Linked DNA regions of Sinorhizobium fredii USDA 257. Each later gene encodes a partner of the first gene's protein in a complex. Links are inferred from orthologs where the notes say so. Each region holds a gene or a part of one and is shown on either strand. Other genes may lie near its edges.

Region 1 (3,196 bases):
AAAAGGCGATGGAGATCTTTGCCGATCTCAAGCGCGAATTCGGCTTTCCGGTGCTGGCCGACATCCATACCGAAGAACAGTGCTCGCAAGTCGCCGAGACCGTCGATATTCTGCAGATCCCCGCCTTTCTGTCGCGCCAGACCGATCTGCTCGTCGCTGCCGCCAAGACCGGGAGGACGATCAACGTCAAGAAGGGCCAGTTCCTGGCGCCCTGGGACATGAAGAACGTGCTCGCCAAGTTCACAATGAGCGGCAACCCGAACGTCCTTCTCTGCGAGCGCGGCGCCTCCTTCGGTTATAACACGCTCGTTTCCGACATGCGCTCGCTGCCGATCATGGCGGCGCTCGGAGCGCCCGTGGTCTTCGACGCGACCCATTCGGTGCAGCAGCCGGGCGGGCAGGGTGGCTCGACCGGCGGTCAGCGCGAATTCGTCGAAACTCTGGCACGGGCAGCCGTTGCCGTGGGGGTCGCCGGCGTCTTTGTCGAGACACATGAGGATCCGGACAACGCCCCCTCCGACGGCCCGAACATGGTGCCGCTCGAGGCCATGCCGCGTCTCCTTGAAAAGCTGCTCGCTTTCGACGCGATCGCCAAGGCTTGAATGAGGCGCGGTGTCGCCCAGCGTGAAATTTTCATGAAGGGCGATGGCTCGCCTGCTTCCGGCGCCGCGCGCCATTGTAATTTCAGGGCCATGAATTAAGACAGGCCCACCATCATCATCGTCCACAAGCAGGGAAGAGATCATGACTGCAATCATCGACATCATCGGCCGCGAGATTCTCGACAGCCGCGGCAACCCGACCGTCGAGGTCGATGTCCATCTCGAAGACGGCAGTTTCGGCCGCGCCGCCGTTCCCTCGGGCGCTTCGACCGGCGCGCATGAAGCAGTGGAACTGCGCGACGGCGGCACCCGCTACCTCGGCAAGGGCGTCCAGCGCGCCGTCGATGCGGTCAACGGCGAAATCTTCGAAGCGATCGGCGGTCTCGATGCCGAGAACCAGATCCAGATCGACAAGACCATGATCGAGCTCGACGGCACGTCGAACAAGTCGCGCATCGGCGCCAACGCCATTCTCGGCGTGTCGCTCGCCGTCGCCAAAGCTGCGGCGGAAGCTGCCGGCCTGCCGCTCTACCGCTATGTTGGCGGCCCGAACGCGCATCTCCTGCCGGTGCCGATGATGAACATCATCAACGGCGGGGCGCATGCCGACAACCCGATCGACTTCCAGGAATTCATGATCATGCCGGTCGGCGCCGAGACCCTGAAGGACGCCGTCCGCATGGGTTCGGAAGTCTTCCACACGCTGAAGAAGCAGCTCGCCGCCGAAGGCCACAACACCAATGTCGGCGACGAGGGCGGCTTCGCGCCGGGCCTCGCTTCGGCACCGGCGGCGCTCGACTTCATCATGAAGTCGATTGAAAAAGCCGGCTACAAGCCGGGCGACGACATGTATGTCGCGCTCGACTGCGCCTCGACGGAATTCTTCAAGGACGGCAAATACGTGCTCGAAGGCGAAGGCCGGACGCTCGAGCCGGGCGCAATGGCCGAATACCTCGCCGAGCTTGCCGCAAAGTACCCGATCATCTCGATCGAAGACGGCATGGCCGAAGACGACTGGGACGGCTGGAAGGCCCTGACCGATCTCATCGGCAACAAGTGCCAGCTCGTCGGCGACGACCTGTTCGTCACCAACTCGGCGCGGCTGCGCGACGGTATCAAGATGGGTGTCGCCAACTCGATCCTCGTCAAGGTCAACCAGATCGGTTCGCTCTCCGAAACGCTCGATGCCGTCGAGACGGCGCACAAGGCGCGCTACACCGCGGTAATGTCGCACCGTTCCGGCGAGACCGAAGATTCGACGATCGCCGATCTCGCGGTTGCTACCAATTGCGGTCAGATCAAGACCGGCTCGCTGGCCCGTTCCGACCGGCTCGCCAAGTACAACCAGCTGATCCGCATCGAGGAGCAGCTCGGCCTGCAGGCGGAGTACGCTGGCCGCTCCATCCTGCGCGGTTGATCGCTACCACTGGCGTCAGCGCCAATTTTCGAACCCGCCCGCCTCCCGGCCGGCGGGTTTCCTTTTCCTTGCCATTCATGGTCAACGGTCGGTTAATCAATCGACGTTAATCTGCCTTGGTATTGCGTAGCAGGGCATTGACGATGTGGACACGGCATCACAAGAAGCGGAGACTGGGGCGGCTGGTAGTGCCGGTGATCGCGGTCGCCTTTCTTTCTTACTTCGGCTATCATTCGATCCATGGCGGTTACGGCTTGACGGCGACGGAGGAGTTCGACCGCCAGATCGCCGAGCGGCAGGCACGGCTCGACGAGCTCACTCAGAGGCGGCAAATCCTGGAAAAGGAGGTCGTGCTGATGAGTGACGGTTCGTTGGAAAGAGACATGCTGGATGAGAAGGCTCGCCTCGCGCTCAACATGTCGCGTAGCGACGAGATCGTCATTTTTCATCGACCGGCGGATTAACTGAAATTAGGTTAATTGAAAATAATCCTTTAAGATCATTCAGTTATGCTGAATAATAGCCATGCAAATATGTCATTGCTGTGGCGCTCTTCTTTCCCTATGGTAGCCCACCAAAGGCTAACCATTGGGAGGAATGAATGGCTCCGCGAAAAACCGCGCCCGTCTCCGGCCGCAAGACTGCTGCCAAGCCGGCTAAGAAGGACTTCACCGGCGGCACGATCGCCGAATTCTCCAAAGAAGCTGAACTCAAAGCCTACCGCGAAATGCTGCTGATCCGGCGTTTCGAGGAGAAGGCCGGCCAGCTTTACGGCATGGGCTTCATCGGCGGCTTCTGTCACCTCTATATCGGCCAGGAAGCTGTCGTCGTCGGCATGCAGCTGGCGCTGAAGGAAGGCGATCAGGTCATCACTGGTTACCGCGATCATGGCCACATGCTCGCCTGCGGCATGAGTGCCCGCGGCGTGATGGCCGAACTTACCGGTCGCCGCGGCGGTCTTTCCAAGGGGAAGGGCGGCTCGATGCACATGTTCTCCAAGGAGAAGCACTTCTACGGTGGTCACGGCATCGTCGGCGCCCAGGTTTCCCTCGGCACCGGTCTGGCCTTCGCCAACAGGTATCGCGGCAACGACAATGTCAGCCTCGCTTATTTCGGCGACGGTGCCGCCAACCAGGGCCAGGTCTATGAGAGCTTCAACATGGCAGCGCTCTGGAAG
Region 2 (3,688 bases), 110 kb from region 1 along the record:
GCCGGAACAGCCGGTTGCAACCGTATCAAGCTTCCGCGGCCGCAGGTATTCATCCGCCGTCGCTGCATTTCCTCCCGTACACTGGATCGCAATTTCCGGCGGTGGCCGGAGTTCTTGATGGTGATTTTCACCGACTGCCCGCATGCGGGCGTATTCATCGGGCCTCCCCCTCGAGGTCCAGGACATTGGCATTCTTGTTTGGTCTTTGATGTGACTCAGCAGCATCGGTCAGAAGTAAAGAGGCCCCGGGACGGAATCGTTCCGGCCGCCGTCTGGCTGCTGCACCATCACCTGCGCCAAACAGGACCTTTCACATCCGGCGCAGTTTCCGACGTGTTCGACAGCCTTCAACGCGAAGTGCCTCTGTCTGCCGTTGCTCTGCGCCGAGGAGCAGAACTTAGATGGCAGAGAAAATGCTTATCGATGCGTCTCACTCAGAGGAGACGCGCGTCGTTGTCGTTCGCGGGAACCGCATAGAAGAATTCGATTTCGAATCGGAACATAAGAAGCAAATCCGCGGCAATATTTATCTGGCCAAGGTGACCAGAGTGGAGCCGTCGCTCCAGGCGGCCTTCGTGGATTACGGCGGCAATCGCCACGGCTTTCTGGCCTTCGCCGAAATTCACCCCGACTACTACCAGATCCCCCTCGCCGATCGTCAGGCCCTGTTGAAGGCCGAAGCCGAGGACGCCCGCCGCGAGGACGACATCGAGCCGGTCGAAACCGCAAACGATCATGCCGCGGCGCCGACAAAGGACGAGGTTCCGGCCGAGGCCGCCGAGACTGCAACCGAGACGCCGGAAGAGGCAACGGAAGTCGAGGCGGAGAAGCCCAAGGCCAAGCCGAAGCGCACGCGCCGGCCGAAAGCCAAGGCCAGCGAGCAGAAGGAAGAAGCTCCGGGCGACGCCGAAGCCAGCGAAGAGGGCAGCAGCGGTGAAATGGCCGCGATGGTCGATGTCGACTCGATTTCCGAGGACGTCGATGCGCGCCGTCGCCGCGACGACGATGATGATGACGATGACGACGGCCATGACGGCGAGAAGGAAATCATCGAGTCCGTCGGTGCCGAAGACGCGATGGAAGAAGTTCCGGACCGCCACGCCCGCAAGCCGCGCAAGCAGTATCGCATCCAGGAAGTGATCAAGCGTCGGCAGATCCTTCTTGTTCAGGTTGCCAAGGAAGAACGCGGCAACAAGGGCGCAGCGCTCACCACCTATCTTTCACTTGCCGGCCGCTATTCGGTGCTGATGCCGAACACGGCGCGTGGCGGTGGCATCTCCCGCAAGATCACCAACCTGCAGGATCGCAAGCGCCTGAAGGAAATCGCCCGCGGGCTCGACGTGCCGCAGGGCATGGGCGTGATCCTGCGCACGGCCGGCGCGAACCGCACGAAGGTCGAGGTCAAGCGCGACTTCGAATATCTGATGCGCCTGTGGGAGAACGTCCGCACGCTGACACTGAATTCGACCGCCCCCTGCCTCGTCTACGAGGAAGGCAGCCTGATCAAGCGCTCGATCCGCGATCTCTACAACAAAGACATCAGCGAGATCATCGTTTCCGGTGAAGAGGGATACAAGGAAGCCAAGAGCTTCATGAAGATGCTGATGCCGAGCCACGCGAAGGTCGTGCAGCCCTATCGCGACGTGCATCCGATCTTCTCGCGATCCGGCATCGAAGCCCAGCTCGATCGCATGCTGCAACCGCAGGTGACGCTGAAGTCGGGCGGCTACATCATCATGAACCAGACCGAAGCGCTAGTTTCGATCGACGTGAACTCCGGGCGCTCCACCCGCGAGCATTCGATCGAGGACACCGCGCTTCAGACCAATCTGGAGGCGGCCGAGGAGGTTGCGCGGCAGCTGCGTCTTCGCGACCTCGCCGGGCTTGTCGTCATCGACTTCATCGACATGGAAGAAAAGCGCAACAACCGCGCCGTCGAGAAGAAGCTCAAGGATTGCCTGAAGAACGACCGGGCGCGTATCCAGGTCGGCCGCATCTCGCATTTCGGTCTGCTTGAAATGTCGCGCCAGCGCATTCGCGCTTCGGTGCTCGAAAGCACGATGCAGTCCTGCCCGCATTGCAACGGCACGGGCCATGTCCGCTCGCAGTCGTCCGTCGCGCTGCATGTCCTGCGCGGTATCGAGGAGTATCTGCTCAAGAACACCACGCACGACATCACCGTCCGCACGATCCCGGAAATCGCGCTTTACCTGCTCAATCAGAAGCGCGGCACGATCACCGACTATGAACGGCGCTTCGGCGTCTCCATCATTATCGAAGCCGATGCCCATGTGGGCGCGCAGCACTTCGCGATCGACCGGGGCGAACCGGTCGAAAATCCGGTGAAGATCGAGCAGATCCTGCATTTCGCGCCTGAACCGGAAGACGAAGAAGACGTCGTCATCGAGGAAGATCTGGACGAAGAAGAAGCGGAAGAGATCACCGCCGAACGCCGGGAGCAGCCGAAGGCACAGCAGTCCGACGACCAGAATGGCCGCAAGCGCAAGCGCCGCCGCCGCCGCCGCGGCAAGGGCGCAGGCCAAACGCCGGAATCGGCCGCCGCCGAAGCCGGAGACATGGACGATGGCGCAGTCGACGAAGCCGACGATGCCGAGGACGAAGGCGAAGCCCAGGATGCTCTAACGGCAGACGGCGACCAGAAGCGCAAGCGCCGCCGTCGCGGCAAGCGGGGCGGCCGCCGCAACCGGCCGGAGCTGTCGGAAGCCGAGGGCGAATCCGCTCTTGCGGCGGAATCCGGTGAAGAACCGGCTGATGCCGAGGAAGCGGCGGAGGCGGAGGATGCGGATGTTGCTGCCGCCGCGGCCATCGAACAGGTCGTGGATGCCGCGCCTGTCGTCGCAGAGCCCCCGGCAGAGGAAGCAAAGCCGGCAAAGCCGAAGCGCAGCCGCAAGAAGGCCGTCGTGGCCGAGGCACCGGCGGAAAATGCCGACACAGCCGCCGAACAGGCTATCGAAGCGCAGCCGAACGAACCCGTCCCTGCTGCGGTGGAAGAAGCGGCCGCGGACCTGGAAGGCGCCAAGCCCGCACGCGCGAACCGCGATCTGACGACGATTGCCTCAGAGCCCGTCGTGACCTCGAACGTCGCCAAGGGCGAAGCCGAAGAAGAGCCGGCCAAGCCGAAAAAGGGCGGCTGGTGGCAGCGCCGCGGCTTTTTCTAAAGGAACCATGAGCTTACCAACAAGAAAGCCCGGATCGCTCCGGGCTTTTTTATTGCGACTATCGGCCGAGCAGCGCAGGAGGCCGGCTATTTCAACCAGCCTGCAATGCGGTCCATCGCTTCGGCCATGTCGGCGGCCGAACCCGCGTAGGAAAAGCGCATGGTGCGGTGCCCCTCGAGCGGATCGAAATCGAAGCCTGGTGTGGCGGCGACGTTGATCTCGGCCAGCATGCGACGGGCAAATGCCATGCTGTCATTGGTGAACCGGCGGGCGTCCACATAGGCATAGAAGGCGCCATCCATGGGCGATGCGATCGAAAAACCGATTTCGGGAAGGCGCTTCAGCAGGAGATCGCGGTTTGCGGCATAGGATCGCTTGTAACCGTCCAGTTCCTCGTGCGCTCCGAGCGCCGCCTCGGCGGCAATCTGCGAAAGCTCCGGGGGCGAGATGTAGAGGCTCTGGGCGATTCTCTCGAAGACCCGGATCTGGGCTTCCGGCAGCACCATCCA

What was found.
Region 2: the proteins of eno (region 1) and USDA257_RS16340 are in contact, whole or in part, in a solved structure (PDB 2FYM), measured with the Escherichia coli proteins. The link is inferred for Sinorhizobium fredii USDA 257 from one-to-one orthologs.

What each region holds. Positions count from the first base shown.
Region 1 is NC_018000.1:3,641,526-3,644,721, forward strand. What follows is about bases 1-2,881. They hold eno (phosphopyruvate hydratase), read left to right. Parts: upstream 1-744; coding sequence 745-2,019; downstream 2,020-2,881. Other genes in these bases: kdsA (3-deoxy-8-phosphooctulonate synthase), read left to right, coding at 1-602; USDA257_RS16940 (FtsB family cell division protein), read left to right, coding at 2,163-2,483; pdhA (pyruvate dehydrogenase (acetyl-transferring) E1 component subunit alpha), read left to right, coding at 2,621-2,881. In the rest of the region: more of pdhA, read left to right, coding at 2,882-3,196. UniProt on the Escherichia coli protein: Catalyzes the reversible conversion of 2-phosphoglycerate (2-PG) into phosphoenolpyruvate (PEP). It is essential for the degradation of carbohydrates via glycolysis.
Region 2 is NC_018000.1:3,534,120-3,537,807, reverse strand. The notes cover bases 7-3,379. They hold USDA257_RS16340 (Rne/Rng family ribonuclease), read left to right. Parts: upstream 7-401; coding sequence 402-3,179; downstream 3,180-3,379. Other genes in these bases: USDA257_RS16335 (pyridoxal phosphate-dependent aminotransferase), read right to left, coding at 3,266-3,379; USDA257_RS37480 (hypothetical protein), read right to left, coding at 7-144. Outside these bases: more of USDA257_RS37480, read right to left, coding at 1-6; more of USDA257_RS16335, read right to left, coding at 3,380-3,688. UniProt on the Escherichia coli protein: Endoribonuclease that plays a central role in RNA processing and decay. Required for the maturation of 5S and 16S rRNAs and the majority of tRNAs. Also involved in the degradation of most mRNAs.